Regions from separate parts of the Priestia sp. JSM ZJ58 genome, predicted to be linked through region 1. Evidence: riboswitches for the same ligand, from Rfam matches in the RefSeq annotation. Region 1 holds a riboswitch; each other region holds the start of a gene.
The links. Region 1 has a riboswitch for S-adenosylmethionine ahead of ACH6EI_RS17460 (trans-sulfuration enzyme family protein). Riboswitches for the same ligand answer to the same signal wherever they lie in the genome.
Positions count from the first base shown of each region.

Region 1 (4,558 bases):
CTTTGATGAGCGATTTGGATAAAAGGCCGAAAACAACTTTGTTATCTGGATATGAAAATAAAGCAGTGAGAGAAGGGGATGCGGAAAAATTAGAAAAGTTTATATTTAATCTTAATACGTGGACAAATACAGAATTCGAACAGAATATTGAGAAGTACTTGAACGTCGACCGCTACTTATCTTGGTTAGTCGGTATTATTTGTATGCAGAATTACGACGGTTTTGTCCATAACTATGCCTTCTATCTAAATCATGAAAGCGGGCGCTTTGAACTGATTCCATGGGATTATGATGCAACTTGGGGAAGAGATGTAAATGGAAAAGTAATGGAAGGAGACTATGTCCGCGCACAAGGATTTAATACGCTTACAGCTCGCTTACTGGCGGTGAACAGCATTAAAAAACGATATATTCAAAAAATGAACAATGTTCTAAATAATCAATTTACGATAGAATACATGAAACCAATCATTTATCAACTGCATGAGTATATTGCTCCTTATGTATTAAAAGATCCTTACGTAAAAGATAACTTGGAGCAATTTTATAAAGAACCCGAATTTATGCTGTCTTTTATAAAAGAACGAACAGCGTATATTAAAAATAACATTTTGACTTTTTAAAAAGAGATAGATTTATAGGCAATTTATAGGCAACAGTGGATTTTGTTAATAATAGGCAAATGCAGGAAATCAATAGCTGTACATGATACGTATATATACAGTATGAATGACCAATAAGGATAATCAATAAGGAGGAAAAACAATGAGTAACTATTACTACGACCAAAATCAAGATCAAACTCAAAATGCAAATCGTAGTCGCGCTCGCAAAGTTCAACAAGCTGAAAGCACGGGCTACTCTGCCCATTTTAAACCACTAAAAGGGAGAGTAGTGACTGTATATCGCGGGGGGCCTGAATCTAAAACGGGATATTTAATTGACGTTCAATCAGATTATTTAACACTTGCTCTTGAAACAAATCAAAATAACAACCAGCAAAATAATCAGCCGGCTCAGCTTATTCCACAGCAGCAGTATACATTTATTTATTATCAGCTTGCCCATGTTAAAAGCATTACAGAGGATACGAAGTCTAATTCGGCACAAACATTTTCTGGATTTAATAGTGAAGTAGAACTTCACAGAGCTAACACATTTGCAGGTACTCTATTATTAATGAAAGATAAGCAGGTGCAAATAAATCAAGGTGGTCCAGAGAAGAAAGTGGGTAAAATCCTTGACGTATTAGGCTCATTTGAATCTGCGTATGTCGTATTATTAACAGAAGATGACGGCGTCGTTTATATCAATGTAGAGCATATAAAGAGTGTAAGTGAAGTTGTAAGCAAAAATACACCTGTTGTTCCGCAAAATCCATTATTAGTTGAAGAAACACCTGATTATATCAAAGCGAAAAGTTTTAATGAACTGTTTGAAGAGTTTTCACATAGATGGGTAGCTATTAACGGTGGAGGCCCAGAGGCTGTGGAAGGTGTATTAGTTCAAAGCCGCAGTGGAAACTTTACTCTTGTACAAAATAATCAAGTTTTACGTTTACAACCAAGACACGTAAAAACCATTGCCTTAGGATCAAAAGGATCTTTCAAGCAAAATGAAGAAAATTCTGAGCAAAATGGAGATACAAATGAAGAAGATTCTATGCAAGAGTCAACTACAGTAGATAGAACCGGAGGTCGCACGGATGGCCGTACTGGAGACCGTACCGGAAGACGTACCGGAAGACGTACAGGAGGTCGCACAGACGATCGCTCGGGAGGACGCCGTACGGGTTCACGCTCTTCAACACCAGGTGAAAAAGTTATTAAAACGAAAAATTATCGTTGGAAAGCATGACGAACTGGAACGTAAAAGGTGCTTATAAAGCACCTTTTCTATCATATAGGAAAAAGGAGGAGAATGAGAATGAGTATGAATCATTATATTGATAAAATTGTTGAAGTCGATATATCAGGGAAAACAACGTTTATAGGAAAACTTGTTGATCTCGGGTTAGATGTAATGGTTTTATATAATGGACATGATTATTTGTATATTCCTCTTTTACACATACATCGCTTGCGAGAGGTTTCAGAAGAAGATTATACACCTTTACGAACCATAGAAGAGAACTTAATAGAAGAAAGTCAGCGGATTTCTTATCGTAATATTTTACAGCAGGCAAAAGGAAAATTTATTGAAATTTATGTAACAGGAGGAAAATCATTGCATGGCTATATTACAAGCGTGCTGAATGATTATCTTGTGTTTTATTCTCCAGTATATAAAAATGTCTTTGTTTCTTTACATCATTTGAAATGGCTTACCCCTTATAGTAATGAGTTAACCCCTTATTCTTTAAGTGACAAAGAGCTCCCAGTAAGGCCTGCCTCTGCACCTTTTGTCAGAAACTTTGAAGAGCAGCTTAAAAAATATGAAAATCAACTGGTCGTATTAGATTTAGGGGATCAATCAGAAAAAATTGGCGTACTTAAAGAAGTTTCTAATAATATTGTTGAACTAATTACGGCAAATGGAGAAAGTATGTACTGGAAGTTAGCTCACGTAAAATCTGTGCACTTGCCTTAGAAAAAGAGACCTTGGTGTCGTCTCTTTTTTTATGTGCTTATCAGGACAAGTATATTGAATAAACAAATGAGATGATTTAAATTTTTTAGAAAATTATGTTGACAATAAAGAAAATCTTTATTAAAGTTAGTAACAACAAACGTTAACCACCAACAATTATATAGAACTCTTATCAAGAGTGGCGGAGGGACTGGCCCTGCGATGCCCGGCAACCATCAAATGAAACATTCATTTGAACGGTGCTAATTCCTGTGGAACATCAGTATTGTTCTAACAGATGAGAGAAATCGTGTATAAACGAACACTCTTCCATCTGTGAAGAGTGTTTTTTATTTTGAGTTAAGGAGAGAAATAGATGAAAATTGAAACTTTATTAGTTCGTTCAGGAGTAGGTCGTGACCCTTCAACAGGTTCTATTACAACACCCATTTACCAAGCATCAACATTTGCTCATCCTGCTTTAGGGCAAAGTACGGGATTTGACTATGCACGTACGGCAAACCCTACTCGTACAGCATTGGAAGAAGCAATTGCTGCTTTAGAAAAAGGCGAAGTAGGAGTAGCATTCGCTTCAGGAATGGCGGGTGTAATGGCAGTTTTAGCACTATTTAAAAACGGAGATCATTTAATTGTATCAGAGGATTTATACGGAGGAACGTACCGAGTACTAAATGAAATCTTTTCAGAGCAAGGAATTACTGTTTCGTACGTCAACACAGCCCATCTCGAGCAAGTAAAAGATGCGCTTCGTCCCAACACGAAAGCTCTATTTATTGAAACACCTACAAATCCAATGATGCACGTGACTGATTTGCCAGAAGCAATTGCGTTAGCTAAACAGCATGATTTGCTTACTATCGTTGACAATACATTCATGTCCCCTTACTATCAGCGTCCTTTAGAGCTCGGAGCAGATATTGTGATACATAGTGCAAGCAAATACATTGGGGGTCATAATGATGTAGTTGCTGGTCTTGTAGTCGCTCGATGTAGTAGCTTAGGAGAGAAAATTCGTTTTTATCAAAATGCAGCTGGGGCAATCTTAGGTCCACAGGATAGCTGGCTGTTATTGCGCGGTATTAAGACGCTAGCGCTTCGTATGGAAAAACATAACGAAAACGCACTGAAAATTGCAAATTGGCTTACTGCTCATGATCTCGTGGAAAAAGTGTATTACCCTGGTCTTGAAACACATCCGGGCTATGAAATCATGAAGAAACAAGCAACTGGATTTGGAGGCATGATTTCTTTTGCTGTCTCACACCCTAACATCGTGTCAGTACTTTTAGAAAATGTTAAAGTTATTACATTTGCAGAAAGCTTAGGAGGCGTGGAAAGTTTAATGACATTCCCAGCTCGTCAAACACACGCTGATATTCCGGAGGAAATTCGAAATCGTGTCGGAGTAACAAACTGTTTACTTCGATTATCAGTTGGAATTGAGCACGCAGATGATTTAATTAAAGATTTGAAGGAGGCATTTGATGCATACCAACAATAATAAACATAGATTTGGTACGAACTTAATTCATGCAAATACAGGAATTGACGGTCATTTTGGAGCGGTTAACGTACCTATTTATCAGGTATCTACATTTAATCAAGAAGATGAGACGAACAACGGCCGCTATGACTATTCTCGTTCAGGAAACCCAACGCGTGAGGCTTTAGAAAACACTATTGCTCAGCTAGAAAATGGATACGCTGGTTTTGCTTTTTCATCAGGTATGGCTGCTATTTCATCGGTGTTATCTATTTTTGAATCAGGAGATGAAATTTTAGTTTCACACGATACGTACGGCGGGACATATCGTGTATTAACACGACTATTTTCAAAGTTTGGTATCAAAACAACTTTTGTTGATACAACGAAGGTTGAGAAAGTAGAAGAAGCTATCACAAAAGATACGAAGGCTATTTATATCGAAAGCCCTTCAAATCCATTTTTACAGGTAACGGATATTAAAGC
Region 1 covers NZ_JBISEM010000001.1:3,343,010-3,347,567, reverse strand. Annotated here, with positions in the region: gene ACH6EI_RS17475 (CotH kinase family protein) at 1-623, shown strand, start outside; gene ACH6EI_RS17470 (hypothetical protein) at 766-1,857, shown strand; gene ACH6EI_RS17465 (hypothetical protein) at 1,927-2,589, shown strand; SAM riboswitch class I at 2,756-2,873, shown strand; gene ACH6EI_RS17460 (trans-sulfuration enzyme family protein) at 2,945-4,090, shown strand; gene ACH6EI_RS17455 (trans-sulfuration enzyme family protein) at 4,074-4,558, shown strand, end outside.

Region 2 (4,558 bases), 3.3 Mb from region 1:
TACAGATACATTTGCTCCGGAAGTTAACGGAGCTGCTAAAACACTTTATCAATTTACTCAGTATGTCAAATCAAAGCAAATTCCCATCCAGGTATTTGCTCCTGAATTTGCTCATAATCGGTCGTTTTCAACATACGTTCACCGCTCGCCTAGCATGCCGTTTTTCCTTTATCCAAACAGCCGCTTTTCATTGCCAAACGTTCTAAAAATTAAAAAGCAGCTGCAGGAATTCAACCCTTCTCTTATTCATTTGGCCACTCCTTTTACAATGGGGCTTTGCGGCTCCTATTACGGGAAAAGATTAGGTATTCCTCTTGTCGGCTCTTATCATACCAATTTTGATGATTATTTATCTCACTATGAACTTGAAAAAATGCGTGTACCACTGCAAAAATATATGAAATGGTTTTATAAACCTGTACAAAAATTATTCGCTCCCTCCGAAGTGACCAAACAGCAGCTAGAAAAACAAGGGTTTCACAACGTAGCTATTTGGTCGCGAGGGGTAAATCACAAATTGTTCCATCCCCACTATGACCGCTTTGATATTCGTATTAAATATAATATAAAAAAACCCTACATCTTAACGTATGTAGGAAGGTTAGCTAAAGAAAAGAACGCTGATTTTTTACTAAAAATTGCCCGATCTTTACCTGATCATATCCGCCACCAAGTTCACTGGCTTATTGTGGGAGATGGTCCTTTAAAAGAACAAATGCAACAGCAAGCATCTGAGCATATGACATTTACAGGCTTTCTTGAAGGTAAGCAACTTGCTCATATCTATTCTTCATCTGATTTGTTTGTTTTCCCTTCAGAAACAGAAACGTTCGGAAATGTCGTACTGGAGTCTCTTGCTTCTGGAACTCCCGTGGTGGCAGCAAATGCAGGAGGAGTTAAACAGATGGTTCAGCACGGGCGAAACGGCTACCTTTGCAAACCTCACTCCTTAGAAGAATTCAGTTCGGCTATTACAGGTTTACTTGATGATTTGCACCAGCGGCTTCACTTTAGCCATGCAGCGAGACACTATGCTCTTACTCAATCATGGGACGCCATTTTTCAGCATTTGCTTTCAGAATATGAAGATGTCGTAGAAAAATCTGCTGAAGGTATTCAATGGGCATAAAAAAATCTCCGTTTTCACGGAGATTTTTTTATTATTTAGCTAAAGCTTGAGTTTTTAATGCTTCAGCTTTGTCTGTGAACTCCCAAGGAAGCTCCACATCTGTACGACCAAAGTGACCGTAAGCTGCTGTTTGCTTATAAATTGGGCGACGTAAATCAAGCATTTTAATGATGCCTGCTGGACGTAGGTCAAAGTTTTTGCGTACTACATCTACTAGTACTTCTTCAGAAACTTTTCCTGTACCGAATGTATCAATTGAAATAGATACTGGCTGTGCAACACCAATTGCATATGCTAGTTGTACTTCACATTTATCAGCAAGATCAGCTGCTACAATGTTTTTCGCAACATAACGAGCTGCATAAGCTGCTGAACGGTCTACTTTTGTTGCGTCCTTACCAGAGAATGCACCGCCGCCGTGACGAGCATATCCGCCGTAAGTATCAACGATAATTTTACGACCAGTTAAACCAGCATCTCCTTGAGGGCCGCCGATTACGAAACGTCCTGTTGGGTTAATGAAATACTTTGTATTTTCATCAATTAACTCATTTGGAACAACTGGATTAATTACATATTCTTTTAAGTTACGTTGAATTTGCTCTAACGTTACTTCTGGGTGATGCTGAGTTGAAATAACAATTGTATCGATGCGAACAGGTTTGTTGTTTTCATCATATTCAACTGTTACTTGTGTTTTACCATCCGGGCGAAGGTAAGGAAGAATTTCTTCTTTACGTACTTCTGTTAGACGGCGAGCAAGTTTATGAGCTAATGAAATTGGAAGAGGCATTAATTCTTTTGTTTCGTTACATGCATAACCAAACATTAACCCTTGGTCTCCAGCTCCGATTGCTTCGATTTCTTCATCGGACATTTGACCTTCACGTGCTTCTAACGCTTGGTCTACACCAGCAGCGATATCAGCTGACTGCTCGTCGATAGATGTTAATACTGCACAAGTTTCAGCATCAAATCCGTATTTTGCACGAGTATAGCCAATTCCTTTAATTGTTTCACGAACTGTTTTAGGAATATCCACGTAAGTAGAAGTTGTAATTTCACCGCTTACTAAAACTAAACCAGTTGTTACGCTTGTTTCACAAGCAACACGAGCATTTGGATCCTTTGCTAGGATAGCATCAAGAATTGAGTCAGAAATTTGGTCACAAATTTTATCGGGATGTCCCTCTGTAACAGATTCTGACGTGAACAGACGACGTTGTGTTGACATCAGTTTTCCTCCTTATAAATACGATACATTGTGATACGGTACTCATTCCCTTATTTTCATTACACGTTAAAAAATATAAAAAAACCTTTCCTTGTATCGAGGAAAGGTATCAAATTCTACATAAGCCTTTCACTCTTATCGATCAAGGTTGTGCCCTTGCATCAGGTTAGCACCTTATCGTCTACACAAAAAAATGACGATGGTTGCTGGGTTTCACAGGGCCTGTCCCTCCACCAGCTCGGGATAAGAGAGTATCCGTTCAAGGACATATAATACATGAAAAAGCGCTTCACTGTCAACAACATTCAAATGGAAATCATCTCTTTATGTTTGAATCTGTTTTAATGTAACATACTCAAATTTAAAAATAGTATACCTTATTAAGAATGATCACGAAGTTTGGTTAACAAGACAGACCAAAAAAAGGCTTTCACTTGAAATAGCTTCACTTTTTTCGCTTCTAGCACATATACATGTGTCTAAAATAGGTATAACGTACATTTTTTTATAATACACAAACATTTTTAGTTAAATAGTATAGAATAATTAAATAAATGTGTTATACTAATTATAAATTTCAAACATTAATGAATAAATAATAGCTAAAAAAGGAAGGTAGTGCACATGAGTACTGTTGATATGTCTATCGAATTAAATGGTTTGCTTCAATTAAAAACAACAAAACACCAATTATCTGTTCCACAACTTGTTGAAAAAATTCTAGCTCGACGCGAAGGAACGCTGACTTCTACAGGTGCTGTGTCAGTCGAAACCGGAAAATATACAGGCCGCTCTCCTTTGGATAAATTTATTGTAAGCGATGCTGTATCTTCAAAAACGGTTGAATGGGGACCCGTCAATCAGCCAATTTCTGCTCAGCGATTCGATGCGCTATACAAAAAAGTCTTAACCCACTTAAAGAAGCAGGATGAACTTTTTGTTTTTAATGGATATGCTGGAGCTGATAAAAAGTATCAGTTACCAATTCAAGTAGTTAATGAATTTGCATGGCACAACCTATTCGCTCAGCAGTTATTCATTCGCCCTTCAGCTGAACAAAAAACAAATGATGATGTGAAGCCGTTTACAATTGTAGCAGCTCCAACGTTCAAAGCTGACCCTGAAACAGACGGGACGAATTCGGAAACCTTCATTATTCTTTCATTAGAGCGACGCATTGTGCTAATTGGAGGAACTGAATACGCTGGTGAAATGAAAAAATCCATTTTTTCAGTGATGAACTTCTTGCTTCCTCAAAACAATATTCTATCCATGCACTGTTCTGCTAACGTAGGAGAAGAAGGTGACGTTGCATTATTCTTTGGTTTATCTGGAACGGGTAAAACAACGCTTTCTGCTGATGCAAACCGTCGTTTAATCGGAGATGACGAGCACGGTTGGTCAAGCTCTGGTGTATTTAATATTGAAGGAGGCTGCTACGCGAAGTGCATTCAGCTTTCCGAAGAAAAAGAACCGCAAATTTTTAATGCAATTCGCTTCGGCGCAGTACTGGAAAATGTAGTGTTGAATCAAAATACGAAAGTAGCAGATTACAATGATAATAGTTTAACAGAGAATACTCGTGCCGCTTATTCAATTGACTCTATTGATAATACGGTATTGCCAAGCGTTGCTGGGCACCCTACAGCTATTGTCTTTTTAACTGCTGATGCCTTCGGCGTCTTACCTCCAATCAGCAAGCTTACAAAAGAACAAGCGATGTACCATTTTCTGAGCGGATACACTAGTAAGTTAGCTGGAACAGAGCGCGGCGTAACATCGCCACAGGCTACTTTCTCTACATGCTTTGGTGAGCCTTTCTTACCTCTTGCTCCAACAACTTATGCAGAAATGCTAGGAAAGAAAATCGATGAACATAACGTAAATGTCTACCTTGTAAACACTGGATGGACCGGCGGTGAATACGGCGTGGGTGAACGAATGAAGTTAAGTTACACTCGAGCTATGGTTCAAGCAGCTCTTGAAGGAGAACTAGCTAATACCGAAACAGTAACAGATGCTATTTTTGGTTTATCGATTCCAACTCATGTTCCGGGAGTTCCTGATGAAGTGCTTCAGCCTTCTAAAGCATGGAACGATGCAACAGCTTATAACCAAAAAGCAACTGAACTTGCCGCTAAATTCAAAGCGAACTTCAAGCGTTTTAATGATGTAGCATCGGACATTTCAACATT
Region 2 covers NZ_JBISEM010000001.1:36,817-41,374, reverse strand. Annotated here, with positions in the region: gene ACH6EI_RS00215 (glycosyltransferase family 4 protein) at 1-1,129, shown strand, start outside; gene metK (methionine adenosyltransferase) at 1,161-2,363, opposite strand; SAM riboswitch class I at 2,496-2,613, opposite strand; gene pckA (phosphoenolpyruvate carboxykinase (ATP)) at 2,988-4,558, shown strand, end outside.
Region 2: another riboswitch for S-adenosylmethionine. It lies ahead of metK (methionine adenosyltransferase); the one in region 1 lies ahead of ACH6EI_RS17460 (trans-sulfuration enzyme family protein).

Region 3 (4,558 bases), 2.3 Mb from region 1:
AATGGGTCTTCCGCTTGCTGTTTCTAAGTATGTATCGAAATATAACGGTCTTGGAAACTACCGTGCGGGACAAGATCTGTTAAAAGCAGGACTTCTATTAATGACGATAACGGGCATAATAGGTTTCTTAGTCCTCTATACGATGGCACCGTGGCTCGCTGAACTAGTTATTAACGGAAAAGATTCCTCAGGAAATAGTCAAAAAGACGTAGTGTACGTCATCCGAATGGTAAGCTTTGCTTTAATTATTATCCCGCCTATGAGTCTATTACGAGGCTACTTTCAAGGTAACCAGTCTATGGGACCGTCCGCGCTAAGTACAATTATTGAACAAATAGTGCGAGTGTTGTTCATTTTAGTAGGAGCATACGCTGTTATTCACCTTTTTCATAGCACAATGACAAAAGCTGTTGGAATCGGTACGTTTGGAGCGTTTATTGGAGGCGTAGGGGGAATTGGGATTCTTGGAGCGGTTTATTTGAAGCGCAAGCGGTTGATTATAAAAGAAGTGAACAGCGGAAAGAATAATAAATCCGTTCCGTTCTCTTTAATGTTCAAAGAGCTTGTGACGTACGCTGTTCCGTTTGTATTAGTTGGTTTAGCTATTCCTATCTATCAAAATATTGATACGTTTACGATTAACATGCTTTTTCAATCAATAGGATATGGACAAGCTAAGGCTGAAACGATTAACTCCGTCATTGGATTAGCGCAAATTTTGGTGATGGTGCCGGTATCGTTAGCGACTGCCTTCAGCATGTCGCTAATTCCGGGCATTACATCTTCTTTTGTGCAAAGAAATTTACGAGAAGTAAAAGGAAAGATTACAAAAACGCTGCAGCTGCTGTTGTTTTTTACTCTTCCTGCTGCGGTAGGGCTTTGTTTATTGGGTAAGCCGGTATATATGATGATTTTTGGAGCGAAAAACAGTCCTGAAATCGGTGGAGTTGTTTTACAATGGTATGCGCCTGCTGCGATTCTTTTTGCTCTTTTTACCGTAACAGCCGCAATTCTCCAAGGAATTAATCAACAAAAGAAGCTAATTTTAGGCTTGGGCTTAGGAATTGTTGTGAAGATAGTATTAAACGTACTGTTGGTTTCAAGCTTAAAAGAAATTGGACCGGTTGTCGCGACTTACGGAGGGTATGGTGTATCGGTTATATATAACTTCTATTTAATTGAAAAATCTATTTCTTACCGAGTTCAATCACTGGGACAAGCTGCGTTGACACCTGTTTTATTAGTAAGTGTGATGTCAGCCGCTGTGATTATCGGCAATTATACTTCTCACTATTTTTTAGAAAATAAGCTGTCTGCATCTTCACTTGCGATTAGCACATCTTGTATTTCAATTGCTTTAGGTGCTGCTGTGTATCTAGGGCTTGGCGTAAAAACAAGTTTAGGGCAATCTGTTGTATTAAATAGAAGAAAAAGAATGTAAATGTAAAGGAGAGAAAGGTGTGTCAAAACGATTTTTACTAACCGTAGCGGCTGGAGGATGTATCATAATTTTCGGCGCGCTGCTGCTATTAAATTGGGAAAGAGTGTTTGGAGACTACCGTCCCATTCAAACGGCAAAAGCTGTTTTCAAATTAGAAGTGGGAAGTCAAGGTGTAGCAGAGACTACGGATTCAGATGATGCTCTTTACTATATGGTGAAAAAAGGACATTTAGATGAATATATTCAACTGATGAATGAAAAAGGCTATGTGTTAAAAGAGAAAGATATTGATCATAACCGACTTGTTTTTAACGATGGGCAAGAGGATGAGCAAATTTACTACAAGCGCTTTGCAAGGAAGTATACGATGATTGATGGAGAAGGGTAAAGGCCTTCACTTAGAATTACTACATACTAAAATCATTAAAAGAAAACACCACCTTGCGAATAAAAGGTGGTGTTTTTTTGTTAGATTATCTCATCTTAGTTTTGCTCTTGCTACCCCTGTTACGACCATACTCGTAATAAAAATAACTACGATTCCAATGTTGGTCGGGGTATCAAAAAATATTTTTGAAACGGCTAAAGCGATAATAAGCCCAATGGCTATGCCAGATAATTCTTTCATTAATTTCAACATTAACACCTCTTAACAATATCGCTAAGGAAAAGTCTAACATTATTGGTAAAGTGGTTTCAATTAATAACACATTAACCGAAGAAGCATAATAGAATTTATTTGCTACCACTAAATCCTTTCGACAGTCAACAAATTCAGTATAAGCGCTTTGTGAAGAAGTATAGAATGATTCAAGAAATGAGGTAAAGGCTTTAACTTCTATTTTAGTAGACTAAAACCATATAATCCTATCTGTTTTTAAAGTTTTTTTGTATGAAAAAGAAAAATAATATTGACAATTATTAAAAAACTATTAATATTGACTATATTACATAAAACAAATAGCTATTGTTTTCCTTATCAAGAGAGGTGGAGGGACTGGCCCTGTGAAACCCGGCAACCGCTGTCTATGACAGAATGGTGCCAAATCCTTAAGAACAGTATGTTCTTGAAGATGAGGAAGAGACGTTTGGTTAACGAGCTCTTCCTTTATATAAAGGAAGAGCTTTTTTTATATTATAGGGGGAGTAAGTTAAATGAAGAGATTTCTTATTTTAGCAGTTGCGCTTGTACTACTCGTAACTGGCTGTCAGTCAAAAAGCACAAAAAGCAGTGGAAGTGAAGAGAAAGGAAAGAAGCGAATTGCTCTTGTTTTGCCTGAAAAGATTGGAGTTAACCCGTTTTTTCAGCAAATGGATGAGGGAGCAAAACGCGCTGGGAAGAAGTATAACATTGATGTAAAGACAATTGAATCTACAGATCAAGCAGCCATTGAAAGTAATTTGCGTGCTGCCGTAGCAGAAAATTATGACTTGATTATTACATCTTCTTTTGAATCCGAAGATGCGTTGAAAAAAGTAGCTCAAGAAAATCCGCAGCGTCAATTTGCGATTATTGATACAGTGGTTGATTTACCAAATGTAAGAAGCGTTGTATTCCGTGAACAAGAAGCTTCATATTTATTAGGAGCAGCCGCAGGATTGATTACGAAAACGAATAAAGTAGGAATGGTTGCAGCTGATGATATTCCATTATTAAAAAAATGGACGGTAAGCTTTAAAGAAGGATTACAATCAACAAATCCCAAAGCAGAGTTTCTAGTAAATTATGTGGGAAGTTTCTCTGATCCAGCTAAAGCAAAAGAACTTGCTATTTTACAAGCTTCAAAAGGTGCTGATTTTATCGCTGGAGCATCAGCTGTAGGCGACTTGGGTGTATTTGAAGCAGCAAAAGAAAAAGGTTTTTATACGGCAGGACAAGATATTGACCGTACGGAAGTAGATCCTGAGCATATCATTTTATCGCAGTTAAAAGGATCTGATGCGGCTGCTTATGAAACGGTAGAAGCACTCGCAAATGACAAATTTAAATCGGGCGTAGTGACATACGGCTTAAAAGAAAAAGGTGTTGGGTTAACGTATGTGACTCAAGACAGCAAGACACCTCTTAATGACTTTGTAGGACAAGATGTAATTGATCAATTAAAAGAAATTAAAGATTCGATTATTGATGGAAAAACAGTGGTAAAAGATCCGTTAGCAAAGTGAGTTGAGAAGAGAAGTCGAGTAAGGCTGGCTTCTCTTTCTTATTTTTGAAAAAAACCTAAAGGGAAAGGAGCAATGAATGGAATGAGTGAGCTGTTGCAGTTAACGAATTTGACGAAGAAATACGGTTCATTTTTAGCAAACGATAACGTGTCTTTTACGCTGAAAAAAGGGGAGGTTCACGCGCTGGTCGGAGAAAACGGTGCTGGTAAAACAACGTTGATGAGGATGCTTTACGGAATGGAAAAGCCGAGTTCAGGAAGTGTTCAGCTGCACGGGAAACCTGTTTCGTTTTCATCTCCTGCGGATGCGATTAAAAACGGAATAGGCATGGTGCATCAGCATTTTATGGTTTTTCCTCATTTTTCAGTGGCTGAAAATATTGTCTTGGGGCATGAGCCAAAGAAAGGTCTCTTTTTCAACAGAAAGCAGGCGAAAGCAGATGTACAGCAATTAACCCAAACTTATCAAATTTCAGTGGATGTTCATAAAAAAGTAAAGCATTGCTCAATTGGGGAACAGCAAAAGATTGAAATTTTAAAAGTGCTGTATCAAGGAGCAGAAATTATTATTTTAGACGAGCCTACCGCAGTTCTTACTCCTTATGAAGTAAAGGAACTATTAAAAACAATCCGGTTTTTGGCTTCTCAAGGAAAAAGCATCATTATTATTACACATAAGCTGCAAGAAGTGATGGAAGTAGCGGACCGAATTACAGTTCTTCGAAATGGTAAAGTAGCCGGCGTCACAAGTAAAGAAGATACCAATGCTCACCATTTAGCGAGACTAATGGTAGGGAGAGAATTAAAAGAGCGTCCTGCAAGAGTGCCATCACAAAGCACTTCTCATTTAAGCGTACAAAATCTCTTTTTAAAAGGAAAAGGACAAAAAAACGTGTTGCAAAATGTGTCTCTTCACGTTTCTGCAGGCGAAATTGTCGGTATTGCAGGGGTT
Region 3 covers NZ_JBISEM010000001.1:1,086,380-1,090,937, forward strand. Annotated here, with positions in the region: gene ACH6EI_RS05570 (putative polysaccharide biosynthesis protein) at 1-1,441, shown strand, start outside; gene ACH6EI_RS05575 (hypothetical protein) at 1,461-1,829, shown strand; gene ACH6EI_RS05580 (hypothetical protein) at 1,920-2,081, opposite strand; SAM riboswitch class I at 2,415-2,521, shown strand; gene ACH6EI_RS05585 (BMP family lipoprotein) at 2,597-3,607, shown strand; gene ACH6EI_RS05590 (ABC transporter ATP-binding protein) at 3,689-4,558, shown strand, end outside.
Region 3: another riboswitch for S-adenosylmethionine. It lies ahead of ACH6EI_RS05585 (BMP family lipoprotein); the one in region 1 lies ahead of ACH6EI_RS17460 (trans-sulfuration enzyme family protein).

Region 4 (4,558 bases), 110 kb from region 1:
ATTCCATCAACGTGTCCGCTGACGAAATGCCCTCCAAAGCGGCCATTTGCAGCCATCGCCCGTTCTAAGTTAACACGTGATCCAACGGTTAGAAGCTGCAGGGTACTTGCTTTAATCGTCTCCGGCATGACGTCGACCGTAAATTCATTTTGAGAGTAAGCCGTTACGGTTAAACAAACGCCGTTAACTGAAATGCTGTCCCCTAAGTTCACATCTTCTAACACGGTCTTCGCATCAATCGTAAGAACAATTGCTTCTGTAGCCTTTTGAATCCGTTTTATTTTTCCAATTTCTTCAATAATACCTGTGAACATTTTCTTCACCTGCTTTGGCGCTATTCCAACTTCTTATGCCTTTTTGAAATAGCAGCTGCTTTTTTTTCATATTTATCTTTCCCCCAACCACTGAAAATAAAAAAGCCCCTTGAACAAATGTCCAAGGGGTCGGCTGAGCTGAATCAGTTTTATCTATGCAAAATTCCGCTAATTGTATACGAAATAAACAGTTATAATTTGTGTACAAAAACAAGGGTAGCTTTAAAAAAGGCAAACCTGTCCCTAATACAACACAAAAAAACAACTGTGCTTCCTGATCCTTCTCCCATCCAGACTTTTACTGTCGGCTCTAGATTTTAACTAGATCCACCGCTAACATACATCGTATGAAAACGGGTCACGGGCTTAAAAGCATATGCTTTATCACCGCCGGTTGGGACTTACACCCGACCCCGAAGGATAATATATTCGACTGCTAGAGTCTTATTTGTTTTACATTATAGCAAAGTAAAATCGACTTGTCACATCATTTAACTTCGTTTTTTCACATCTGCTCTTCAAAATCCAGCTTTTAGCTTATTTTTTCTTTTTTAATACATAGCATCCATACAAAAGCTAGTCCAATATAGCCAAATATCGGATACAAAAACTCAAGAAGCTGAGCATATCCAAATTGCCCGATAATAAAGCATGCCAAGATAATAAACGCAAAAGCTTGTTTGTCATTCAGGGGAAGAAATGATTGAAGCTGTTTAGCGATTCCAAATACATTTCCAATCAATGTAGTAAAAATCTCACCTAACACAACTACCGTAAATAAAACATTCACCCACGCTGAGATATTTTTAACAACGGCACTCATAGGAATATCAAGTTGAAATGAATAAGGCAAATTGGAAAGGGCAAGATGAGTAGAAACAAGCATAAACGTAAGTACACATCCTCCTATTACGGCCCCTTTTTTGATCACGCTCTTATCTTTCACGGAGCTTCCTAATGGAACTAAAACGGCCTGAGCCAAAGCTAGATTTAGGGAAATATATAAAAAGGGACTAACCGCCCACTTCCACTGTGTGACGAGCGTTAAGTCTGGCTTCGTTTGAATCAGTGAGAAATAGCTGACATTTGGCACAAAGATGATAAAAGCAAATGAAAGCATCATCGGCACAACAAGAGAATTAACCATTAAAATACCGTTAATTCCTCTTGCGATAAATATATAAGTTAAAACAATTGTACAAATCATCCCAACAGGAGGCCACAGCCCGAACTGTTCTTTTCCTATTGCCCCCGTACTCGCTAGCATGACTGAAGTTACTCCAAATAAAATGACGATCATTACACCGTTTACCGCTTTTCCAAGTACATCACCAAATAAATATGTATTAAGCTGCTGATAAGAAGAAGCCCCAATTGCGTGCGAAAGCAGCATCATTTTCGAACCTAGCCAAATAAAAAACAAGCCGCTGACCAAAATTCCAACCATTCCAAGTTCCCCGTACTGTGTAAAAAATTGAACAATTTCCTTGCCTGTTGCAAAACCGGCTCCTACAACGGTGCCTACATACGTAGCAGCAACCTGCAGCGTGAGTTTCCACCTTTTCATGCCCATCACCCTTCTACCCTTCATAGTTCACTATATGTAGAAACGGTTAAAAAAAGACGAGCCTTTTATATGTAAATCCTCGCCTCACCCGGTGCTGTTCCTTTTTCGTTTTTTTATTTCCTTCTTGTTTTTTTCATGAAAACCCTTTATCCCTTAACATAACGGCAGTTTTCAAACAAAATATACGGATATTTTCCCTTTAGCTTTTAAATTTTCCTCAATATTTGCTGGAAATTCACAATTTACTGTTGTATAATTTCTAAAAATCAGATAAATTATTAAATAAGTATTCTTTCTATTTAAAAAAATATGTTTCAATTATATACAATTGATTCTTATCATGAGAGGTGGAGGGACTGGCCCTTTGAAACCTCAGCAACCAGTCGTTAGAGACATGGTGCTAAATCCAGCAAGCAATTTATTGCTTGGAAGATAAGAAGGCGAAAAAAGTCTTCTTCTTAAGAAGACTTTTTCTATTTTATCGGCATATTGCATAAAACGAATCACTCGTGAAATAGAAGCGGAACAATTTAAGGAGGTTTTGACATGGGGTTACTTGAAGATTTAAAGTCTAAAATTTTAATTGGGGATGGTGCCACTGGTACCCTCCTTTACTCACACGGTATTGACAGCTGTTTTGAAGAACTAAATATCACCAAACCAGAAGAGGTTTCTCGTATTCACAGAGCCTATGTAGAAGCTGGTGCAAACGTTATTCAAACAAATACGTACGCTGCTAATTATCAAAAACTTGCCCGTTATGGATTAGAAGATTCAGTCAAAGACATCAATGTTGCTGGTGTAAAATTAGCGAAACAAGCTGCAAACGATCAGGCTTACGTGGTTGGTACACTCGGCGGAATTCGTTCTTTCCAAAAAAATGCTATTAGCTTAGAAGAGGTTAAGCGAAGCATTCGTGAACAAATGTTTTGGCTTTTAAATGAAGGCGTGGATGGCCTTTTATTTGAAACATACTATGATTTCGAAGAATTAAAGACCGTTCTTACACTAGCAAGAAAAGAAACGGATAAGCCTATTATTACCCACGTTTCCCTGCATGATATTGGCGTACTGCAAGATGGGCGTCCTTTAGCAGATGCATTAAAAGAATTAGAAGACTTGGGAGCAGATGTTGTCGGGCTAAACTGCCGTTTAGGTCCTTATCATATGATTCAGTCTCTTGAAGAAGTACCGCTTCCTGATCGTGCTTTCTTATCTGCTTACCCTAATGCCAGCCTTCCGGCGTATGTGGAAGGCAAGCTGGAATATGAAACGAATGAAGACTACTTTGTAGAAAGCGCGCGTTTATTCCGCGAACAAGGGGTTCGCTTAATTGGAGGATGCTGCGGTACAACACCAGCTCACGTACGCGCCATGTCGTCTGCCTTAAAAGACCTGCCTCCGATTACAAGCAAAGTCGTTAAAATGAGACCAGCCGTTACGGTTCAAGAGCGTGAGCAGCAGGATAAACCTCATATGCACGAAATTGTGAAGAAGCGCCGCTCGGTTATCGTCGAGCTGGATCCGCCTAAACAGCTTGGTCCGACGAAATTTTTAGAAGGCGCAAAAGCACTTGATAAAGTCGGCGTAGATGCTATTACATTAGCTGATAATTCTCTTGCCTCACCTCGCATCAGCAACTTGGCAATGGCAACACTGATGCAACAAGAAACAAAAGCACGACCGCTTATTCATATTACCTGTCGCGACCGAAATTTAATTGGACTTCAATCTCATTTAATGGGACTTCATACGCTAGGAATGAATCAAGTGCTTGCAATTACCGGTGATCCGTCAAAAGTTGGCGATTTCCCTGGCGCCACTTCGGTTTATGATTTATCTTCATTTGACTTGATTAGTTTAATCGCTCAGTTTAATGAAGGACTATCTTATTCCGGCAAACCGCTTGGTCAAAAAACCAATTTTTCCATTGCAGCTGCCTTTAACCCAAACGTGCGTCACTTAGACCGAGCCGTTCAGCGCTTGGAAAAGAAAATCGACTGCGGGGCTCACTATTTCATTACTCAGCCTCTCTATTCAACTAAGCAAATTGAAGAGGTATATGAAGCAACCAAACATTTAACAACACCGGTATACATCGGGATCATGCCGTTAACAAGCGCAAGAAATGCTCGATTTATTCACCATGAAGTACCTGGAATTAAATTATCAGAAGATATTCTAGAACGTATGGACGCAACGGGAAATGACCGGATTCGCGGTGAAGTCGAAGGCCTTGCGATTGCAAAAAACTTAATTGATACAGCATATGAGCTATTTGACGGTATTTACTTAATTACGCCGTTTATGCGCTATGAAATGACCGAAATTCTAACACGCTATATTCATGACAAGCAACTCGTTACATCAGAAAGGAAGATATAAATGAGCTCACTTATCGAACAACAACTAAAGAAGCGAATACTCGTCATCGATGGAGCAATGGGAACGATGATTCAAGATGCTGATTTAACCGCTGAAGATTTTGGCGGCGAAGAATATGAAGGCTGCAACGAATATTTGACCCGAACAGCGCCTCATGTGATTCAGCGCATTCATGAAGAGTACTTTGCAGCGGGTGCTGACATCATTGAAACCAATACGTTTGGCTCAACATCTACCGTACTTGATGAATACGATTTAGGCCACTTGGCGTATGAATTGAATATCGAAGCTG
Region 4 covers NZ_JBISEM010000001.1:3,457,008-3,461,565, forward strand. Annotated here, with positions in the region: gene ribE (riboflavin synthase) at 1-314, opposite strand, end outside; FMN riboswitch at 589-739, opposite strand; gene ACH6EI_RS18065 (YkvI family membrane protein) at 847-1,881, opposite strand; SAM riboswitch class I at 2,214-2,320, shown strand; gene ACH6EI_RS18070 (bifunctional homocysteine S-methyltransferase/methylenetetrahydrofolate reductase) at 2,428-4,266, shown strand; gene metH (methionine synthase) at 4,267-4,558, shown strand, end outside.
Region 4: another riboswitch for S-adenosylmethionine. It lies ahead of ACH6EI_RS18070 (bifunctional homocysteine S-methyltransferase/methylenetetrahydrofolate reductase); the one in region 1 lies ahead of ACH6EI_RS17460 (trans-sulfuration enzyme family protein).